DNA from 4 places in the Romboutsia sp. LXY-2 genome. Region 2 is predicted to be linked to each of the others. Evidence: riboswitches for the same ligand, from Rfam matches in the RefSeq annotation. Region 2 holds a riboswitch; each other region holds the start of a gene.
What was found. A riboswitch is a leader RNA that binds a small molecule or an ion and turns the genes downstream of it on or off. The one in region 2 is predicted to bind thiamine pyrophosphate.
Positions count from the first base shown of each region.

Region 1 (3,219 bases), 390 kb from region 2:
GAAGATTATAAGTTAGGAAGTATGGAATAAATAATTTAGTCATATTTATATTAATTATATTGAAATTTAAAACTAAAAGTAGCTGAAATATGAAATGAATAAAAATAATAGAAGACTAGAATTAATTCTAGTCTTCTATTCATTTTAAAGAGTTACAAATATAAAGATAAATTATATAACTAATTTTTTACTAAGGTACCTTCATTTAATAATTCAAAGCCTTCTTCATTTACAAGGAAATCATATAATTCAAAGGCATCGTATTTACAAAAATTATCTAAACAGAATCGTGTATCTTCTTCTAACTTATCGAATTCATCATAGTAATCAAATGTTACTGCCATTTTTACCATGTAGTCTCTAAGTTTATCCATATCAACTAGTTTATATGCATATTCTATTTCAAGTTCTTTTCTATCTATCATGTTCTTAACTACATTTAATAAGTATTTCTTATCATCAAAATTTATTATTATTGGATTAACATTGTTTTTGATATCAACTATCTTTGATTTAAGCTCAGAAAAACATTCACTTAAATTATTCATAACAAATGATTCATATCCACTTTGGTTAAATAAACCTTGAACATCTGATATTAATAGATTATTCATATGACTTCTAAACATTAATAATCCAAAGTTATTATAAGTAGGGTCTTCAACCGGTTCTCCACTTTGTGTTTCAAATATTGGGTGAAGATGTTTGTGATATTTAGCTATTGAGCATCTAAATAAATCGCCTTCACGACCTTCAGGTAGACTATTAATAATAAAATCATCCATGTCGCTTCCTAAAAAGACTTTTTTATTTAATAATATATCTTTTATTTTATCTATACTTTCTTTATAAATATCTAAATTATCTTCTTTAACTAGTATTTTTAATATTATCTCTTTATATATTTTATTTAAAATATTGTTTAACTCTAAATTGTAGTCGTATTTCATATTGTTGCCTCCATTGATTATGATATTAGCTATATACCCTAAAAAACGAGAAGTAATCTTATTAAAATAAAATTATAAAAGAAAAATATGTGTCTAAGGATTATCTGAAGAATAACTAAATGTTGACATTAAAGTCAAAAGTATTATAATTAACTTGTAAAGAGAATAGCTAGGGGAGCCAATGGCTGAGAGGAAATATCCGACCCTTATACCTGAACTGGGTAATGCCAGCGTAGGAAAGCTTATATATTGTAATCATGGAGTTATCTTCGATATTAATTGTTAGTAGCTTATACCATGGATAAAATATAAGTTTATCTATAGGTATGTTATTATGATTTATATTTTAGATAACTTTTTTATGCAAAATTTAAGGGGGACAGGAATGAGAAATTACCAAATACCAACATTAACAATAGCTGGTTCAGACTCAAGTGGAGGAGCAGGTGTACAAGCTGATTTAAAAGCATTTAGTGCAATAGGTACATATGGGATGAGTGTAATAACAGCAATTACTGCTCAAAACACACAAGGAGTTTTTGAAGTTGAAGAATTAAGTCAAAATATAATAAAAAAGCAAATAGAAGTAGTATTTAATGACATAAGACCTAAAGCTACAAAAATAGGTATGGTATCAAGTCCAGAAATAATACTTGAAATAGCTAATACTTTAAAGAAGTACAATCCAGAAAATTTAGTTGTAGACCCAGTTATGATATCAAAGAGTGGGTTTTCACTGCTTAGAAAAGAAGCAAAAAAAAATCTAATAAAGTATTTAATACCAATGGCATACATTATAACTCCAAATGTTCCTGAAGCTGAAGAGATTACTGGTATGAAGATAAATACTTTAGACGATATGAAAATAGCTGGTGAGAAAATTCTAGAAATGGGACCTAAGCATGTGCTAATGAAAGGCGGCCACTTAGAGGGAGATGCTATAGATATATTAATGGGAAAAGATATATATGAAGTTTACGAAAGTAAAAGGTTAGATAGAAAAAATACTCATGGTACAGGATGTACTATATCTTCAGCTATAGCTTCACACTTAGCGTTAGGATATGATATAAAGGAATCAGTATCTTTAAGTAAGACATATATTACTGATGCAATAAAAAATAGCTTTGATATTGGACATGGTGTAGGACCAGTACATCATTTTTATAAATTTGAAAAATAATCGTTGGAGGAATTAGATAATTCTAATATTAATATTATGAAAAATAAATTAAAAGAAGATTTAAAACTATACTTAGTAACCGATAGTGATATCTTAAAAAATAGAGATTTTTATAAGTGTATAGAAGATGCATTAAAAGGTGGAGTAACTATGGTTCAACTAAGAGAGAAAGATGCATCTGGAAAAGAATTTTTAGAAAAAGCGTTAAAGTTAAGAGAATTAACTAAAAAATATAATACCACATTCATTATAAATGATAGAGTAGATATTGCATTGCTTTGTGATGCAGATGGAGTACATGTAGGCCAAAGTGATATAGATGCGAAACATGTAAGAACTTTAATAGGTCCAGATAAGATACTTGGAGTTTCAGCTAGAGATATTGAAGAAGCAAGAGCTGCTTATGAGAATGGTGCTGATTATATAGGTGTAGGAGCTATGTATTCAACATCAACAAAACTTGACGCTAAGTCAGTTTCTTTTGATACAGTAAAAGCTATAAAGGAAAATACTAATATGCCAATAGTTCTTATAGGTGGTATAAATTTAGATAATTTTGAAGAATTGAAAAGTTTAAACTGCGATGGATATGCAATAGTATCAGCCATATTAAAAGCAAATGACATATACTTAGAAACAAAAAAGTGGACAGAAAAAAATTAATCAATAAAAAATAATACTAGCAAAATAAATAGGATATGTAAGATTTTAATCTTCACATATCCTATCTTTATATTAACCTACTACATAGGAGGAATAATATTTTCTAGAGTACTATTTTTTATAAGGAACTTTTTTAGGTGGTATATATTGTTCCTTTGTTTGTCCAGCAGGACCTTGAGTACCAGTATCTCCCTTAGGACCTTGAGGACCCATCGGTCCAGTAGGGCCTTGAGAACCAGTGTCACCTTTAGGGCCTTGAGGACCCATTGGTCCAGTCGGACCAGCAGGGCCTTGAGAGCCAGTATCTCCCTTAGGACCTTTACTTCCTGTACCAGTAGAACCTGCTACGCCAGTATCACCTTGAGGACCCTTAGGGCCAGCAGGACCTTGAGGACCCATAGGACCCATAGGACCAGCAGGGCC
Region 1 is NZ_JBKFGI010000003.1:106,567-109,785, forward strand. It holds gene ACI48P_RS06345 (GIY-YIG nuclease family protein) at 1-30, shown strand, start outside; gene ACI48P_RS06350 (hypothetical protein) at 180-950, opposite strand; TPP riboswitch at 1,112-1,206, shown strand; gene thiD (bifunctional hydroxymethylpyrimidine kinase/phosphomethylpyrimidine kinase) at 1,336-2,133, shown strand; gene thiE (thiamine phosphate synthase) at 2,137-2,796, shown strand; gene ACI48P_RS06365 (hypothetical protein) at 2,908-3,219, opposite strand, start outside.
Region 1: another riboswitch for thiamine pyrophosphate. It lies ahead of thiD (bifunctional hydroxymethylpyrimidine kinase/phosphomethylpyrimidine kinase); the one in region 2 lies ahead of thiC (phosphomethylpyrimidine synthase ThiC).

Region 2 (3,219 bases):
ATATTCGTCTGTAGTAATAGCATACTTAGGGCATATTGCTACACAGTGACCACACTTTATACAATTATTATTATTAATATCTGCTTTATTATCTACTAATGATATACACCTTGTAGGACAGTCTTTAATACATAATTCACATGAAATACATTTTTCTTTGTTTACATTCATCATAATATTTAATCTCCTCAAATAAGAATTTGACATAAATTAATAAAATATCTATAATTATTAATTATAGTTTATTTACTATGTTTTTAATTATAGCATTGGTAAATCAGTAATGTCTAATTGAAAATTTTCATACTTATATAACTATTGGTTATATAAACTGTATATAAAACCAATTTATGAAATTATTATAAAATATTTTCTATACTATTAAAGGAGGTAATATGAACTTACAACAGTTAGAGTATTTTAAAACTATTGCAGAAACAGAAAACTTCACTATAGCATCACAAAAATTAGCAGTATCTCAGCCTGCCTTAAGTAAAGCAATAGCAAAATTAGAAGAAGAGCTTGAAGTACCGCTTTTTAAAAAAGAAGGTAGAAATATAAAGCTTACATCCTTTGGAAATATATTTTTAAATCATATAAGTAAAGCATTAGAAGAAATAGAAAAGGGTATAAAGGAATTAAAAAAAATAACCGATGCTGATACGGGAACAATTTCAATTTCTTCAACTTCTAACGTTGGTACGTACTTTATGCCTCTTGTAATTAGTGTATTTTTTAATAATAATCCTAATGCTAAATTCCAGTTTAATTATCAATCAAGAGTAGATATGTTAATGGATTTAAAAAATAGTAATATTGAATTATGCTTTTTTGATACACAAGATTCTATTTCAGAAAATAGCGACATAGAATTTATTCCAATAAAAAAAGAAGAATATGTTTTAATAGTTCCTAAAAATCATAAACTTGCAAATGAAGAAGAAGTTTCTTTAAAAGACTTAAAAGACGAGTATTTTGTTTCATCATGTGAAATAAATGAAGATAAAATGCAGTGGTATAAAAATTCATTAGGATATATACCAAAGATTTCAATTAAACCAAGCAGTTCTACTATATTTGAAGGTTTGGTAGCTACTGGTGCAGGAATAAGTATTATACCTAATACGCCCTTAATAAATAAAAATTTAGTATCAGTAATTAAAATTAAAGAAGAAATAAAAAACAGTATAATATATATGGGTTGGATGAAAAATTCATATCTTTCACCTATATGTAAATCCTTTAAAGACTTTGTAATTTCATCAGATTATGGTAAATAAGAGTTAGCATATACTAACTCTTATTTACGTATAAAAAGCGTTATTATAAAGTAAATATAATCGAAATGGTTTACATAATTTAGTTATAGTTAATTTTAAAAAGATATATTTATTTAATGTATAATAAAAACACAAATGAAAAACCTATTATTACTATATGAATTTCTGAATTTATATTAACAAAATAAAAGGAGAGTAAAAGATGGCTAATATAATAAACACAAATGAATTTGTAAATGAAGTAGAATATAAAGAAGGAGTGGTTGTAGTTGATTTCTTTGCAACATGGTGTGGACCTTGCAAAATGCTTTCACCAGTATTTGAATCATTAGCAGAAGAAATGGAAGACAAAGCAGATTTCTTTAAAGTTGATATAGATGAAAGCATGGATCTTGCACAAAAATTTACAGTAACTACAGTTCCAACTGTAATAGTTTTTAAGGATGGTAAAGAAAAAGATAGATTAGTAGGATTTATTCCTGAAAAAAGCTTAAAAGAAAAAATTGAAGAATACATATAAATCTAATAATTTAATTGATTTTTGTAAAGAATAGAGTTACAATACAATTGTAAAATAAAATATTAGCTAGGGGTGTCGAAAGACTGAGAGATGAAAATCAACCCTTGTACCTGATCTGGATAATGCCAGCGTAGGAAAGCAGATTTATATACTTTTTTGTAATGTAATCAAAAAGCTATGTTCCTATGTGGAATATAGCTTTTTTTAGTATATAAAACTCTCAATCAAGGTATAGCTAAAAATTAGGGGGATAAAATGAATTACTCAACACAAATGGATGCTGCAAAAAAAGGAATAATAACAAAAGAAATGCAAATTGTTGCTACTAAAGAAAGTAAAAAAATAGAGGAAATATTAGAATTAGTAGCAAAAGGACAAATAGCAATACCAGCAAATAAAAATCATAAATCATTAAGTGCTGAAGGTGTTGGAAAAGGCTTAAGAACTAAAATAAATGTTAATTTAGGAATATCTAAAGACTGCTGCGATTATGATAAAGAATTAGAGAAGGTTAGAGTAGCACTTAATATGGGAGCTGAAGCTATAATGGACCTTTCTAATTATGGAAAAACAGAAGGTTTAAGAAAGAATATAGTTAATATGTCAAGTGCAATGATAGGTACTGTGCCTATGTATGATGCCATTGGGTTTTATGATAAAGAATTAAAAGATATTACAGTAGACGAATTTTTTAAAGTAGTTGAGAAACATGGAGAAGATGGTGTGGATTTTATTACTGTACATGCCGGTCTTAATAGAGAGTCTGTTGAAACCTTAAAAAGAAATAAAAGATTAACTCATATAGTTTCAAGAGGTGGATCTCTTTTATATGCTTGGATGGAGCTAAATAATGCAGAAAATCCTTTTTATGAGTATTATGATAGACTACTAGAAATATGTGCACAGTATGATATGACAATATCTTTAGGAGATGCTTTAAGACCTGGTTCAATAAATGATGCAACAGATGCCTGCCAAATAAAAGAATTAATAACATTGGGAGAGCTAACTAAAAGGGCTTGGGAGAAAAATGTACAAATAATAGTAGAAGGTCCTGGTCATATGGCTATAAATGAAATAGAAGCCAATATGGTACTTCAAAAGAAGCTTTGCCATGGAGCACCTTTTTATGTATTAGGTCCAATAGTAACGGATGTAGCTCCAGGATATGACCATATAACTTCTGCAATAGGTGGAGCAATAGCAGCAACCTATGGTGCAGACTTCTTATGTTATGTAACTCCAGCAGAGCATTTAAGACTTCCTGATTTAGACGATATGAAAGAAGGAATAGTAGCAGCTAAGATTGCAGCCCATGCAGCAGATATAGCCAAAGGAGTTAATGGTGCAAAAAATTGGGACTATAAAATGAGTAAAGCAAGAGCTGATATTAACTTTGATGAAATGATAAATTTAGCT
Region 2 is NZ_JBKFGI010000003.1:492,752-495,970, forward strand. It holds gene ACI48P_RS08100 (nitroreductase family protein) at 1-174, opposite strand, end outside; gene ACI48P_RS08105 (LysR family transcriptional regulator) at 396-1,280, shown strand; gene trxA (thioredoxin) at 1,483-1,800, shown strand; TPP riboswitch at 1,859-1,954, shown strand; gene thiC (phosphomethylpyrimidine synthase ThiC) at 2,056-3,219, shown strand, end outside.

Region 3 (3,219 bases), on a different contig from region 2:
GAATTAAACATAAAATAAGTAATACAGTATTCACTATTTACACCCTCCTTCGTAAGCCATATTCCAGAAATCCATCTCATAAATACTTGATTTTCTAAATATTGTTCTTAATGTTTCTTTTTCAGACTCACTTAAGTCTTTGCATAATTCATTAGTAAAATCTATCCATAAGTTAGTAAATTCAGTGTATCCTTCATTACTATATGTCTCTATCCAAGGTTTAAAGAAGTTATCTTCATATGAGTCCTTATACTTTTCCTTTAAACGAGTTCCTATAAAACTATAGCTCCATGTACATGGTAATATTGTAGCTGCTATTTCTTGAACACTTCCAGTCATAGCAATACCTTTCATATAACTAGTGTAACTTTCATTTGTCATATGATATTCATAACTTTCTAGTGTTTCAATATCCACTCCAAAGTTTTTAAGGTAAGTTATGTGAGTAGCGGTTTCGTCATTTATTATTCCATCTACACCATCATAAAAAGTTCTCATCTCTTTTAATGTTTTACATTTTACAACAGCCATACAAAATACCTTTGCATACTCTTTTAGATATAAGTAGTCTTGTATTAAGTAGTCTTTAAACTTTTCTTTATCTAAATTTCCCTTTGCAAGTTCTATTAAAAACGGATGCTCTAAGTAAGCCTCCCATATATCTCTACTTCCTTCAAATAGGTAATCCGTAAATAACATAATTTAATCTCCTCCAGTCTATTATCTAAGCTTTTTGTAATCTAGAATATTTTTCTAACTTTTCTGTATTTAGTTCATATATTTCATTCATTAAGTTGACTCTAAAAGTTCCTATAGGCGGATTTTGCTTGTTTGCAAGTTCACCTGATAATGACATTGTAAGTACACCCATAGTTGCAGCCTCTAACTTATTTTCACTACAAGGTAAGTAACTACCTATTAAACTTGCCGTCATGCATCCTGTACCAGTTATGTTCTTTAACTTCTCATCACCATTTTCTACTTTGTATAATTCTTCTCCATCTGTAACTATATCTACTTTACCAGTTGCCACAACTACACATTCTAGCTTTTTAGCAACTTTTTTTATAATCTCTGTAGCATCTACCTCATCATCAAATGAGTCCACACCTTTTCCGTTTACATCGAATCCCCCTATAAACTTAATTTCAGCTACATTTCCTTTGACAACATCAAACTTAACTTCATTTAAAAGTTTGTTAGTTAATTCTGTTCTAGCTTTAGTAGCAAATACTCCTACAGGATCTAAGATCACAGGCTTATTATATTTATTTGCAGCTTTTCCTGCTAAAACATATAAATCTACTAGTCCACTATTCATTGTACCAATATTTATTACTACAGAATTACAGACGCTAACAATATCTTCCACTTCTTCATATGATGAACTCATTAATGGACTTGCACCTACCGCTAAAGTAGTGTTTGCACAATCATTTATTGTTACATAATTTGTGTAATGCAATACTAGCGGATTCACTTCTTTAACTCTCTCAATTAATTTAAACATTTTCTATTCCCCCTAATAATTATTCTAAAATTAGCTGTTATAATTTCCTAATACGTAAAAAAAGCTATACCCAGGTAGGTATAGCTTTTACTTACAAACAAATACAACATATCTTTAATGTTCATTACGTTTATATTTAAGCTTTCCTACGCTGGCATTATCCAGATCAGGTATAAGGGTCGGATTATCCTCTCAGCCATATGGCTCCCCTAGCTAATTTTATATTTTATTATACTTTCATTATAAACCTTTGACTAATTTTGTCAACTTTTTTATTAATTACCACAGCTTTTACAAACTCTTGGTTTGCCACTTTCTGCTATTGTTCCATTTAATATATTTTTGCTCTTAGATAATGTAGAGCAATTCTGTGTTGTATGGTATACAGATCCATTTGGAGTCCAATAAACAGTAGAACTATTTGCAATAACTTGATTATCTTTTACTACTTCTTCACTTTTTTTGTCATTAACGGTTTGGTCGTTATTAGAACTTTCGCTATATTTACTATTTTCTCCAATACTATAGCTTCCATTACTACAATCTGTAGATACCCCATTCCCACTAGACTTAAACACAACTTCTCCACATTCATCACTTCTGTGTACTTTTATGTTAAGTTTTTCAAAAGTGTCCATAGTCTCCTTATGAGGATGGCCATACTTATTATTTTTTCCTACTAATATTATTGCATATTCCGGGTCTATTGCTTTAACAAAATCATATCCACTCGAAGTATGACTACCATGATGCCCTGCCTTTAAAACATCTACATCTCCAAGCTTATTTACTATCTTATTTTCTATAACTTGCCCAGCATCACCCATAAATGCAAAAACATCTTCTCCATTAGTTATTTTTACAACTAATGAATCATCATTTTTATTCTCTCCACCATCGGTATTATAAATTTCAAAAACGGCACTTCCTAAATTGAATTTCGTACCTTCTAGCGGTACAGATGGATATACATTTTTGTTAGCTGATGATTGGATAAAATCTCTATACGTTTTAGTATCTGCATCTCCATTTGGAACAAATAACTTACCTATATCCATATTGTCAATTATTTTATCTGCTCCGCCTATATGGTCAGCATCAAAATGTGTAAGTATAAAGTAATCTAACTTAGATATGTTTTTATTTTTTAAGTAATTTACCATATAAGACTCATCATCATTATCTCCTGAGTCTATCAATAAGTATTTTCCATTTTGTTCTATCAATATTGCATCGCTATTTCCTGTGTTTATATAAGTCACAACACAATCAGATATGTTGTTATCTTGTTGATTGTTTTCACTTGAATTATTTAAAACTACATCTTTTGGTACACTTATATTTTCTTCTTTTTTACTAATATTATTGCTACACCCCGTTAAAGCTAATGTTGCTATCAGTAAAAAACTAATAAATTTTGATTTTAAATTTTTAGTCATTTCTTCCCCCAATTAAATTTCATTTTATTCATATAGCTTGTATATATCAGAAAGTTCAAGTTCTATTTTTTGAATATCAATTTCATATATAGATTCTTCATCTAAGTTATCATCTAATAGCATTCTATTTGGAAGCAATATTTCAAATTCCGTTCCATTCTCTTCATCACTTTCTAAATATATCTCTCCACCATTTAATTCTACTATTGACTTTACAATACTAAGCCCTATTCCACTTCCTTCATTAAGTCTAGTTAAAGACTTGTCTCC
Region 3 is NZ_JBKFGI010000006.1:190,909-194,127, forward strand. It holds gene thiT (energy-coupled thiamine transporter ThiT) at 1-34, opposite strand, end outside; gene tenA (thiaminase II) at 34-699, opposite strand; gene thiM (hydroxyethylthiazole kinase) at 725-1,510, opposite strand; TPP riboswitch at 1,637-1,731, opposite strand; gene ACI48P_RS12060 (ComEC/Rec2 family competence protein) at 1,786-2,949, opposite strand; gene ACI48P_RS12065 (sensor histidine kinase) at 2,974-3,219, opposite strand, start outside.
Region 3: another riboswitch for thiamine pyrophosphate. It lies ahead of thiM (hydroxyethylthiazole kinase); the one in region 2 lies ahead of thiC (phosphomethylpyrimidine synthase ThiC).

Region 4 (3,219 bases), on a different contig from region 2:
CAAAATTTGATCCAACTAGTGAACCTTCAGTTAAAGCTGTTGACTATTACTTAAATGGTATAAAAGATGGATACTTTAGAATAGCTGGTACTGATAAATTCTTATCTGGACCTTTTGCTAACGAAACTATTGGTATGTTTGTAGGATCAAATGCTGGAGAAAGTTTTGTTACTTCAGGAGTTAGCGATAAGTTTGAAGTTGGTGTTGTACCATATCCTGCAAAACATAGAATGCAACAAGGAACTGATTTATATGTATTTACAAATGCTTCAGCTGAGCAAAGAACTGCAGCTATTGAATACTTAAAGTTTTTAACAACTAAAGAAAATCAAATAACTTGGGCTAAAGAAACTGGTTATATTCCTGTAAGAAAGAGCGCAATAGAATCAGATGAATATAAAAAATCTGGTAGCTTAGTTGCACCAATAGTATCTGAAGCTACTAAAGATTTATATACAAATCCTGTTATGCCAAATGCAGATAGTGCATACCGTGAATCAGCAATAATGCTAGAAGGCATATTAGCACAACCTACTTCTGATGTTAAAGCTAAGTTAGATGATTTTAAATCAACTTTAATGTCTATTTGGGAATAGTTTCTTTAAGATAAAATAAATTAAGGGTACTTCTAGGTACCCTTAATTATATTTAATATTTATTATAGTTGTGGATTTTCACCATTCATTAATTTTTTCATAGTTCTCATCGAACACATTTTACCACACATAGTACAGCTTTCCTTCTCATCAGGTATTGAACTTTCTCTATATTTTCTTGGCTTTTCTGGATCTAGAGCTAAATTTATCATTTCATCAAAGTTAATATCAGCTCTTGCTTTACTCATTTTATAGTCCCAATTTTTTGCACCATTAACTCCTTTGGCTATATCTGCTGCATGGGCTGCAATCTTAGCTGCTACTATTCCTTCTTTCATATCGTCTAAATCAGGAAGTCTTAAATGCTCTGCTGGAGTTACATAACATAAGAAGTCTGCACCATAGGTTGCTGCTATTGCTCCACCTATTGCAGAAGTTATATGGTCATATCCTGGAGCTACATCCGTTACTATTGGACCTAATACATAAAAAGGTGCTCCATGGCAAAGCTTCTTTTGAAGTACCATATTGGCTTCTATTTCATTTATAGCCATATGACCAGGACCTTCTACTATTATTTGTACATTTTTCTCCCAAGCCCTTTTAGTTAGCTCTCCCAATGTTATTAATTCTTTTATTTGGCAGGCATCTGTTGCATCATTTATTGAACCAGGTCTTAAAGCATCTCCTAAAGATATTGTCATATCATACTGTGCACATATTTCTAGTAGTCTATCATAATACTCATAAAAAGGATTTTCTGCATTATTTAGCTCCATCCAAGCATATAAAAGAGATCCACCTCTTGAAACTATATGAGTTAATCTTTTATTTCTTTTTAAGGTTTCAACAGACTCTCTATTAAGACCGGCATGTACAGTAATAAAATCCACACCATCTTCTCCATGTTTCTCAACTACTTTAAAAAATTCGTCTACTGTAATATCTTTTAATTCTTTATCATAAAACCCAATGGCATCATACATAGGCACAGTACCTATCATTGCACTTGACATATTAACTATATTCTTTCTTAAACCTTCTGTTTTTCCATAATTAGAAAGGTCCATTATAGCTTCAGCTCCCATATTAAGTGCTACTCTAACCTTCTCTAATTCTTTATCATAATCGCAGCAGTCTTTAGATATTCCTAAATTAACATTTATTTTAGTTCTTAAGCCTTTTCCAACACCTTCAGCACTTAATGATTTATGATTTTTATTTGCTGGTATTGCTATTTGTCCTTTTGCTACTAATTCTAATATTTCCTCTATTTTTTTACTTTCTTTAGTAGCAACAATTTGCATTTCTTTTGTTATTATTCCTTTTTTTGCAGCATCCATTTGTGTTGAGTAATTCATTTTATCCCCCTAATTTTTAGCTATACCTTGATTGAGAGTTTTATATACTAAAAAAAGCTATATTCCACATAGGAACATAGCTTTTTGATTACATTACAAAAAAGTATATAAATCTGCTTTCCTACGCTGGCATTATCCAGATCAGGTACAAGGGTTGATTTTCATCTCTCAGTCTTTCGACACCCCTAGCTAATATTTTATTTTACAATTGTATTGTAACTCTATTCTTTACAAAAATCAATTAAATTATTAGATTTATATGTATTCTTCAATTTTTTCTTTTAAGCTTTTTTCAGGAATAAATCCTACTAATCTATCTTTTTCTTTACCATCCTTAAAAACTATTACAGTTGGAACTGTAGTTACTGTAAATTTTTGTGCAAGATCCATGCTTTCATCTATATCAACTTTAAAGAAATCTGCTTTGTCTTCCATTTCTTCTGCTAATGATTCAAATACTGGTGAAAGCATTTTGCAAGGTCCACACCATGTTGCAAAGAAATCAACTACAACCACTCCTTCTTTATATTCTACTTCATTTACAAATTCATTTGTGTTTATTATATTAGCCATCTTTTACTCTCCTTTTATTTTGTTAATATAAATTCAGAAATTCATATAGTAATAATAGGTTTTTCATTTGTGTTTTTATTATACATTAAATAAATATATCTTTTTAAAATTAACTATAACTAAATTATGTAAACCATTTCGATTATATTTACTTTATAATAACGCTTTTTATACGTAAATAAGAGTTAGTATATGCTAACTCTTATTTACCATAATCTGATGAAATTACAAAGTCTTTAAAGGATTTACATATAGGTGAAAGATATGAATTTTTCATCCAACCCATATATATTATACTGTTTTTTATTTCTTCTTTAATTTTAATTACTGATACTAAATTTTTATTTATTAAGGGCGTATTAGGTATAATACTTATTCCTGCACCAGTAGCTACCAAACCTTCAAATATAGTAGAACTGCTTGGTTTAATTGAAATCTTTGGTATATATCCTAATGAATTTTTATACCACTGCATTTTATCTTCATTTATTTCACATGATGAAACAAAATACTCGTCTTTTAAGTCTTTTAAAGAAACTTCTTCTTCATTTGCAAGTTTATGATTTTTAGGAACTATTAAAACATATTCTTCTTTTTTTATTGGAATAAATTCTATGTCGCTATTTTCTGAAATAGAATCTTGTGTATCAAAAAAGCATAATTCAATATTACTATTTTTTAAATCCATT
Region 4 is NZ_JBKFGI010000004.1:164,622-167,840, reverse strand. It holds gene ACI48P_RS09100 (ABC transporter substrate-binding protein) at 1-596, shown strand, start outside; gene thiC (phosphomethylpyrimidine synthase ThiC) at 659-1,957, opposite strand; TPP riboswitch at 2,059-2,154, opposite strand; gene trxA (thioredoxin) at 2,213-2,530, opposite strand; gene ACI48P_RS09085 (LysR family transcriptional regulator) at 2,733-3,219, opposite strand, start outside.
Region 4: another riboswitch for thiamine pyrophosphate. It lies ahead of thiC (phosphomethylpyrimidine synthase ThiC); the one in region 2 lies ahead of thiC (phosphomethylpyrimidine synthase ThiC).